DNA from 3 places in the Bacillus paralicheniformis genome. Region 2 is predicted to be linked to each of the others. Evidence: predicted binding sites of a transcription regulator. Region 2 holds the regulator's gene; each other region holds the start of a gene.
What was found. Region 2 encodes Rex, which represses fermentation and respiration genes when NADH is low (regulators of the CRP and FNR family bind a similar motif). Its sites were predicted from a motif close to TTGTGAAATATTTCACAA; they were not measured.
Positions count from the first base shown of each region.

Region 1: a site for Rex is predicted at 1,565-1,582, ahead of CP943_RS10725 (nitric-oxide reductase large subunit). Genes of this name have one in related genera too.
Region 3: a site for Rex is predicted at 1,661-1,678, ahead of ric (iron-sulfur cluster repair di-iron protein). Genes of this name have one in related genera too.

Region 1 covers NZ_CP023665.1:2,073,800-2,076,908, forward strand. Annotated here, with positions in the region: gene CP943_RS10710 (nitrate/nitrite transporter) at 1-315, opposite strand, end outside; gene CP943_RS10715 (DUF2164 domain-containing protein) at 536-775, shown strand; gene CP943_RS10720 (Crp/Fnr family transcriptional regulator) at 819-1,487, shown strand; gene CP943_RS10725 (nitric-oxide reductase large subunit) at 1,643-3,109, shown strand, end outside.
Region 2 covers NZ_CP023665.1:692,750-695,858, forward strand. Annotated here, with positions in the region: gene CP943_RS03545 (ABC-F family ATP-binding cassette domain-containing protein) at 1-584, opposite strand, end outside; gene moaC (cyclic pyranopterin monophosphate synthase MoaC) at 731-1,237, shown strand; gene CP943_RS03555 (redox-sensing transcriptional repressor Rex) at 1,241-1,885, shown strand; gene CP943_RS03560 (twin-arginine translocase TatA/TatE family subunit) at 1,924-2,097, shown strand; gene tatC (twin-arginine translocase subunit TatC) at 2,104-2,880, shown strand; gene CP943_RS03570 (YdiK family protein) at 2,925-3,109, opposite strand, start outside.
Region 3 covers NZ_CP023665.1:2,077,189-2,080,297, reverse strand. Annotated here, with positions in the region: gene CP943_RS10740 (cellulase family glycosylhydrolase) at 1-781, opposite strand, end outside; gene CP943_RS10735 (DUF1360 domain-containing protein) at 1,207-1,578, opposite strand; gene ric (iron-sulfur cluster repair di-iron protein) at 1,744-2,457, shown strand; gene CP943_RS10725 (nitric-oxide reductase large subunit) at 2,502-3,109, opposite strand, start outside.

The DNA.
Region 1 (3,109 bases), 1.4 Mb from region 2:
GAGGAAGAATCCGCCAAGGATCAAGTCGAACAGCGAATCGGCTGTGCTGATCCAAAAAATCGGGAACAGAAGCAGCACAAAGCTGATCATGAACGTGATTCTCGCACCGAATCTGTTTGTGTAGTATCCCAGCGGAATCCTCAGAAGCGAGCCGAGTATGACCGGAATGGCCGTGACAAGGGATATCTCACTGTCTGTCAGGGCGATGTCCTGCTTAATGTGGGGCATTAAAGAGGAAATCAACACCCAAACCATAAATCCTGCGACTAAACTAAATGACTGCAGCGGTAATTGTATTTTTTGACGATTTACCATTGCGTTTTTGCTCCTTTCAAAGGGAAAAATGAATAAATCAATCAGCATGTTTATCTTACAAAAAGTCTTTTAAAAACATTGTGAATTACGTCACACGGTCATTCGTTTGATTCGTGTTTAATATCGGTAAGTGAGGGATAGTAAACGGATGTAAAAAATAAATGGTTCATTTGCGGACTTTTTCGTTTATCATGAAAATAAAAAAAGGAGTGCCGCTTTTATGTTTATAAAGCTTACGCAAGAAGAAAAGCAAGCGATCATCGAGGAAATCAAACGCTTTTATGTTGAAGAAAGGGGAGAAGAGGTTGGAGACATCGCGGCGATTCAAATGTTTGAATTCGTAAAGGAAAAGCTGGGCCCTTACTTTTATAATCAGGCGCTGAAGGACAGCCGCAGAGTCGTGGAAGAGAAGGCAGCGGCGATTGAAGAAGAGCTCTTTGCGCTGGAGCGCCGTCTGTGACAACGCGCTCTCCTTTAGCAAAACCGAAGGGATTGAAAGACCAATGGAGTTTCTGAAGCAATTTATGATTTTCAGCGGGCTGAATGATGAAGAGTTCAAACAAATCGAGCAAATCGCGGTCAAGCGCACCTATCAGCCGAGAATGTTTGTTTTTATGGAAGGGGAAGAGAGGGAAGCGGTATTCTTCATTAAATCCGGTCTTGTTAAAGCCTTTAAAATCGATGAAGACGGCAATGAGCAAGTGATTTCGATTCTGCAAAGCGGGGACATGTTTCCCCATGTCGGCTTTTTTGACCGCTCCCCATACCCGGCAACAGCCGAAGCCGTTCAGGAAACCGAGTTGATCGTAATCCGCATCGCTGATTTTAATGAACTTTTGATGAAATATCCGGAAATGACAATAAAAGTGATGCAAATCATGGGGAAAAAGATTCTCGATTTGCAAGAGCGGATCCAGGGTTTTATTTCAAAAGATGTCCAGCACCGCTTGACGCATGTATTAATGAAGCTCGCTGCAGAACACGGCATTCCTCAAGAAAAAGGGGTCTACATCAGCCTGCCCATTACCAATCAGGATTTTGCGAACATGGTCGGAACGTCAAGGGAAACGATTAACCGCACATTAAATGAAATGAAAAAGAAAAATCTGCTGACAGCTGACAGGAGCGGAATTTTCATACATGATACAGACTGGCTGAACGGCTGCAATTGAAGGATAAGATGAAGGCTTTCCATTGAACAACAGATGGAAAGCCTGTTTTTATTTTGTTCACAAATCCGCCATTATTTAAGTGATCTGGTTCACAACCGGTGTGCTGCATATCCAGTATCTTAGGACATGCAAAATCAAAAAAGGAGTGAACCGCAATGGAAGTTCAAAGAAAGACGGTGCCCGTTAAAAAAGCATCGAAAAACGGTTTTTTGAAATCTGTTCTCGTCTTTACTTTAATCGTTAGTTTTTCGGTGCTGCTTTTGGGAGGCTATTGGATCTTCAAAGGACTTGCACCAAGACCAGTTGAAGTGTCCGGGCCAAACGGAGAGGTGCTCATGACCAAATCGTCCATTTCAGGCGGTCAGGCCGTATTTCAAAAATACGCGCTGATGGATTATGGCACGATTTTGGGGCACGGATCTTACATGGGGCCTGATTACACGGCCGAAGCCCTGAAAATCTATACGGAAGGGATGCAGGATTTTAAGGCGGAGGCACGATACGGCAAGCGCTTTAAACAACTTTCAGATGAAAAGCAGTCCACCATCCGGAATCAAGTCATCCGCGAAATGAGAAAAAACCGTTATAATCGCGCGTCAGATACATTGAAGCTGACAGATGCGCAGGTTTATGGATTGCAGCAAGTGCGTGATCATTACCGCAATGTCTTTACAAAAGGAGACGGCTGGGGGCTTGAGCCCGGTTTAATTAAAGAAAGCCACATGCCTAAACGCGACAGAGCGTGGGTTGACAGCGAAGACCAAATCACGCAGATCTCCGATTTTATCTTCTGGACGGCATGGCTTTCCAGTACATTAAGGCCTGGCGACGACATTACGTACACGAACAACTGGCCGTATGATGAAGATGCCGGAAACACGATGTCATTTGCCGCCGTTTGGTGGAGCGGCGCAAGCGTCACCATCCTTATTTTATTTGTCGGCATTATTTTATTCGTGTTTTACCGTTACAAGCTTGGAATGAAAGAGGCTTATCAGGAAGGGGCGTTTCCGGTATTTGATCTGGATAAACAGCCGCTTACGGCATCACAGGTTAAAACCGGAAAATATTTCGCCGTTGTGTCGCTGCTGTTTTTTGTTCAGGCCATGTTCGGAGCTTTGCTTGCCCACTATTATATTGAGCCGGACAGCTTTTTTGGGATCGATTGGATCAGGGATATGTTGCCATTCAGCATATCTAAGGGATTTCACCTCCAGCTGGCGATCTTCTGGATTGCGACTTCATGGCTCGGTATGGGCATTTATGCGGCGCCGCTTGTCGGAGGCCGCGAGCCGAAAAGGCAGGGGCTGCTTGTCGATATTCTGTTTTGGGCGCTGATCGTCCTTGTCGGCGGAAGCATGGCCGGCGAATGGCTCGGAGCGAAAGGCCTTTTAGGAAACAACTGGTTCTTATTCGGCCACCAAGGAATGGAATATATTGAACTCGGCCGCTTCTGGCAGGTCATTCTCGCACTCGGCATGCTGATATGGCTGTTTATCGTTTTCAGAGGCATTAAGAGCGGCCTCAAGCGGGAATCTGATAAAGGCGGTTTGATTCATCTGCTGTTTTATTCTTCGATCGCCATTCCGCTGTTTTACGGTGCAGCCTTTTTCTTTAATCCC
Region 2 (3,109 bases):
ATATCCAAGTGGTTTGTCGGTTCGTCCAAAATGAGGAGGTCGGGTTTTGTCAAAAGCATTTTTCCGAGGGCAAGCCTTGTTTTTTGACCTCCGCTTAAGTCCTGGACGCGGACGGAGTCGTCAAATCCCGCAAAGCCGAGCCCGTGCATGACGGATCTGACCTCTGCCTCATATTGGTAGCCGCCTTTGTCCTTGAACTCCTGCTGAAGCCTGTCATACGTCTTCATCAATGATTCAAGCATGTCCGGTCCGGCCTGCGCCATCTTTTCCTCGATCGCGCGCATTTCTTGTTCCATTTTTTTCAGAAAATCAAATACCGACAGCAATTCCTCTTTGAGCGTCAGCTTGGAATCGAGGCCGGAATGCTGGTCAAGGTAGCCCATCGTCAAATCTTTCGGCTTGATGATGTCCCCCTTTTCATATGAAAGTTTTCCTGCGATAATCTTTAGAAGAGTCGATTTTCCGGCGCCGTTGCGTCCGACGATCGCAATCCGGTCCCGAGATCTGACTTCGAGTTTTATATTCGTTAAAATCGTATCGGCTCCAAACGATTTTGAAAGTTGGTTCACTTGTAAAATCATCATGATCTTTCACCTCTTGTCTGCTATTTTAAGTGTAGCCTATCACTGCGCAGTCAGCAAACAATTAAGTGAAGTCTGGAAGATTTTAGCCAAAGAAAAAGACAGAATGAAAAAAATAGTGTATGATCGTTATAAGGAGAGTTCAGAACATGAATGAGTTTACACATTTTAATGAACAAGGCAGAGCCAAGATGGTTGATATAAGCGAAAAGGAAGCTTCAGTACGCACAGCTGCGGCTGTTTCAAGCGTGTCTATGAATCGAACAGTACATGAAAAAATCAAAAACCGGGAAATCGGAAAAGGCGATGTATTGTCGGTGGCGCAAGTGGCCGGAATCATGGCCGCAAAACAGACATCCGCCATCATCCCGATGTGCCATCCGATCGCTCTGAAAGGAGTCGACATCGCCTTTCGCTGGGAGGAGAAAGAACAGAAGAGCATCCTGCATATTCAATCTAAAGTGAAGACCAAAGGGAGCACAGGTGTGGAAATGGAAGCGTTAACTTCGGTCTCCGTATGTGCGCTGACCGTATATGACATGTGCAAAGCGGCGGATAAGGGAATGGTGATAGGACCGACCTTTCTTCTCGAAAAGACAGGCGGGAAAAACGGTGACTATAAAAGGGAAAAAGCTGATGTAGACATGGAGGATTAGTTTATGAACATGGATCATTCAAAAATTCCGCAAGCGACAGCGAAACGGTTGCCATTATATTATCGTTTTTTAAAAAACCTTCATGCATCCGGAAAACAGCGTGTATCTTCCGCTGAGCTGAGCGATGCCGTCAAAGTCGATTCTGCGACCATCCGCAGGGACTTCTCGTACTTCGGCGCGCTCGGAAAAAAAGGATACGGCTACAATGTCAATTATTTGCTGTCCTTTTTCAGAAAGACGCTTGATCAGGATGAAATGACGAACGTAACGCTCATTGGCGTGGGGAATTTGGGGACAGCCTTTCTCCATTACAATTTTATCAAAAATAATAATACAAAAATCGCCATGGCGTTTGACATCAATGAGGAAAAAATCGGAACCGAGGTCGGCGGTGTTCCCGTCTATGATCTGAATAGACTTGAAGAGCATATGACGGATGATATCCCCGTCGCCATTTTGACGGTACCGGCTCAAGCCGCACAGTCGATTACAGACAGGCTGGTGGAGCTTGGCATTAAAGGCATTCTTAATTTCACGCCGGCCCGCTTGAATGTGCCGGAACACATTCGCATTCATCATATAGATTTGGCGGTTGAACTTCAGTCGCTGGTGTATTTCATGAAACATTATTCAATGCAGGAAAAGTAAAACGGAAAACGAAAAATAAAGGAAAGGGGGCAGGCTTTATGCCAATCGGTCCTGGAAGCTTTATTTTAATTGTCGTGGTGGCGCTTTTGATATTCGGCCCGAAAAAACTTCCCGAGCTGGGAAGAGCAGCGGGAAACACGCTGAGGGAGTTTAAGAATGCGACAAAAGGTTTGGCTGACGACGATTCCGATAAAAAGAAAGAAGATCAGTAGGATAGGATGACATTTATGAAGGAAAGAGAAATGTCGCTGATAGAACATATCACAGAACTACGCAGACGGCTTGTGATCACTTTTTTCTTTTTTGTTTTATTTGTTGTGGCAGGCTTTTTATTGGCAAAGCCGCTGATTATCTATCTGCAGCAGACGGATGAAGCGAAGCTGCTGACGCTCAACGCGTTCAAGCTGACCGATCCTTTATTTGTGTACGTGCAGTTCGCTTTCATCATCGGCGCCGTCTTGACTTCGCCGCTTGTTTTATACCAGCTGTGGGCTTTCATTAGCCCGGGGCTGTATGAAAAAGAACGAAAAGTGACGCTCAGCTATATTCCGATATCGATTATTCTTTTTTTAGGCGGCATTGCCTTTTCTTACTTTATTTTATTTCCGTTTGTCGTGGACTTTATGACGAGAGTCTCAGATGATCTGAATGTCAACCAGGTCATCGGAATACACGAATATTTTCAGTTTCTGCTTCAGTTGACGCTTCCTTTTGGCTTATTGTTTCAGATGCCTGTGGTCATCATGTTTATCACAAGGCTCGGCCTCGTGACGCCGATGTTTTTGGCGAAAATCAGAAAATACGCATATTTTGTGTTGTTCGTCATCGCGGCGCTCATTACACCGCCTGAGCTTTTGTCGCATTTAATGGTCTCAGTGCCATTGCTCATTCTTTATGAAATCAGTATCGTGATTTCAAGAATATCCTACAGGCAGGCGCAAAAAACAATGATTCAAGAGGAAAATCAAGCGTTTTTGAACGACCATACAAAATAAGAGCCATTCTTTTTCAGAATGGCTCTTTTCCTTCACAAAAAAGGCTATTGATCTTTTCGTTTCATCTTGCCGGCCAGGGCGAACATTTTAAAGGAAATGCTGATATTATAGGCTGCGAAAAGCATCAGCAGGATCGTGTAAAAAGACCACATGCTTCCGGGCGAGGTTGCCGCCAGATATGTAAACAGCACACCCGTTAATAAATAAATCGCTCCCCAGAATTTAGGGC
Region 3 (3,109 bases), 1.4 Mb from region 2:
CGCTCGTTCCCCATTCTGTGACGAAAATCGGCGCTCCTTTGCTGAGTGCATAGTCTGCTTTATCCCGCAAAGACTGACCGTGCGTACCCGCATAAAAATGGAGCGCGTACATGACATTGCCGTCTTTCAGCTGATTGTCCGCCGCATCGTTGACATCTTGGCTCCAAGTGCCTGTCCCAACGATCACAATATTTTTCGGAGAATTTTTGCGGATCACGGACAAAATGTCTTCAGCGTAAGGTTTAATGTCACGGTTCCAGTTGACATCGCCGTTCGGCTCGTTGGCAATTTCAAAAATGACGTTTGGCGTCTTGCCGTAAAGCCTTGACATTTCGTTGAAAAACTCTTTTGCTTTCGCTTTGTTTTGGTTTGGATTGCCGTCGCTCAGTATGTGCCAGTCGATGATCACATAGATTCCGAGTTCTTTTGCCGCTTCGACGGCTTCCTTCACTTTGTTTTTAACCGACGGATTGTCAATATAGCCGCCTTCACCCGTATACATAGCCGCGCGGAAGACATTGATGCCCCAGTCGTCTCTCAGCCATTTTAACGAGTCTTTGTTGACATAATCGCCATACCACTGCAGCCCGTGTGAACTGATTCCTTTCAGCTGAACCGCTTTTCCTTTTTGATTGACGAGCTGCGTACCTTTCAAGGTGAGCTGTCCGTTTACAGCAACGGGTGTTTGAGAAGCGGCAGACGCTTTAGGTGCGATGATACCGCTGATGCCGAGTGTTGCTACCATGAAGCAGGCGATGAAGACAGAAATGGAACGTTTCATGTATGACATTCTTTTTCCTCCAATGATGTTATTTTCCAAAAACACTTTCTGGCAGACATTTTCACCCCTTTCTTGGCTTGTAGCACGTTACTGATTGTAAAAAAACTATTCATTGATTGTCTATCAACCATATTTCACGTTTTTTTCGTTTTGAAAATCTATCTATTTCCTCTTTTCGTATGAAATGGGAGGTCTGAATGCTAATGATGAAAAGCTAAAAAAGTATGACCGGGGACTTTGTGCTTCCTTTTTCTCTCAATTCGAAATTTTAAAACCTGATTCTTCTTCAAAATAATGTCTTCCCTCTGCCTAAAATGCGGCAACCGGGAAAAAATCGCTGTAAAAAGTTCACAAAGCGGACATGTTCTCTCTGCTGTTTGTGTCACTTTATTGTCAAAAAAATAAAACCATCCGCTTGGAATGGTTTATTTCTTTAAATCAGAGAAAAAGCTGACAAGTTTTGTTGCGACACCGACAAACGTTTCAAGAATCGCCTGTCCACCTGCGACCGATAAAATTAAAATTAACGGGAATATCGTTTTTGGGACAATCAGATACCCGACAGCGACGATCAAAGCGCACCATATCCCTGCGCACCAATAGCAATTCAGCAAATAGCCGAAGTTTGATTTCGGCACTTTTTTCGTTTCTACATGCCCTTGTTCATCAACCGTCTGCTTTTTCTTCATGAACGGTTTCCGGATAAACTCCGTGATCTTGTCAAAAACAATCAAATGAGTTAGCCGGTAACTGGCGAGAATCAGCATCGTAAATGTAAGCCAGGATAAATGCTCCATTGCAGGCCTCCAACATGAAAAGTTATCTATAGCTATTTCCCGATTTCTTCTGACTTATTGCTTTTTCTGTCATTTTTCCCGAATGTGATGTAGATCACGATTTTCCATCGGTGAACCCGTTACATTTAACCCATAGCATAAAAAACACTTCAGGAGGTTTTACAAATGGAAGCAGTATTTGATCAAAACACAAAAACAGGTGATATTGTTACGCGTTTTCCAAGAGCCAGCAGGCTGCTGAAAGAATATCGCATCGACTTTTGCTGCGGGGGCAACCGCCCGATCGGTGAAGCGATAAAAGAACAGGATTTAAATGAAGAAGAGATCTTAGCAAAAATCAATACATTATATCAAGAGACAAAGGCATTGAACGCAAAAGAGACGAACTGGAGTGAAGCCCCGTATTCACAGCTGATCGACCATGTGATTCATACGCACCATGCTTACCTGTATGAGGTGCTTCCTGAACTATCAGGCTTTGTCACAAAAGTCTACCGGGTTCACGGCATCCATCATCCGGAACTCGCCCAGGTCCATCAATTGTTCCATCAGCTGAAAACTGAACTGGAACACCATCTCTTTCAGGAAGAGGAACTCATTTTCCCGAAAGTGACGGCCTATGAAGGGACGCGATCAATGGACAGCCTGGCAGAAGCGGTTCAGGCGATCGACGTCCTTGAACAAGAGCATGAAGCCGCAGGCAGCATCTTGAAGGAACTGAGAAAAGTGACCAATGACTATACCCTTCCTGAAGGGGCATGCACAACATATACACTGACTTACTTAAAGCTTGATGAATTGGAAACAGATCTTTTTCAGCACATTCACCTGGAAAACAATATTTTATTCCCGCGGCTTGAAGCGGAAGCCAATCAATAAAACAAAAAGACAGAGGATTTCACTTCCTCTGTCTTTTTGTTTATCTATTCATCTGAAGCAATGTCTTTAACTGGAAGCGCTTCTCCTTCCTGATGCGTCGGTTTGCGGAGATGGAATAATGCTCTGATGCTGAATATGACCAAAATCACGATTCCGGCTAAAAAGATCGTATCCGGCACAGCCCTCCAAGTCAGCAGCGTTTGCACCGTATCCTGCTGTAAAAACTCAGGCGCCCTTGAGCTCCAGTACCCGTCTTCAAACGCTTTTTTCAATTGAAGAAAACCGACCGGCAACAAATTGATAAACACCATTCCGAACAAGCCGATGTTCAGCGACCAGCAGGCTATTTTCAGCCATTTATCATTCCACGCTTCTTTTTTGGCGATATTGCGTAGCGTATACAGCCAGACAGCAATGGCAAACATGCCGTACACGCCCATCATCGCCCCGTGCCCGTGGGCAGGTGTCAGGAACTGGCCGTGCTCAAAATAGCTGACAGCAGGCAGATTGATCAAAAAGCCCAATACCCCTGCACCGACCAGATTCCAGATCGCCGTTGAAATCAAGAACCAGAACGTTGCTTTATACGGGAAATGATGGCCTCCGTCTTTCATCATCTTGTATTGTTCATAAGCTTCCAATACAAGCAGGG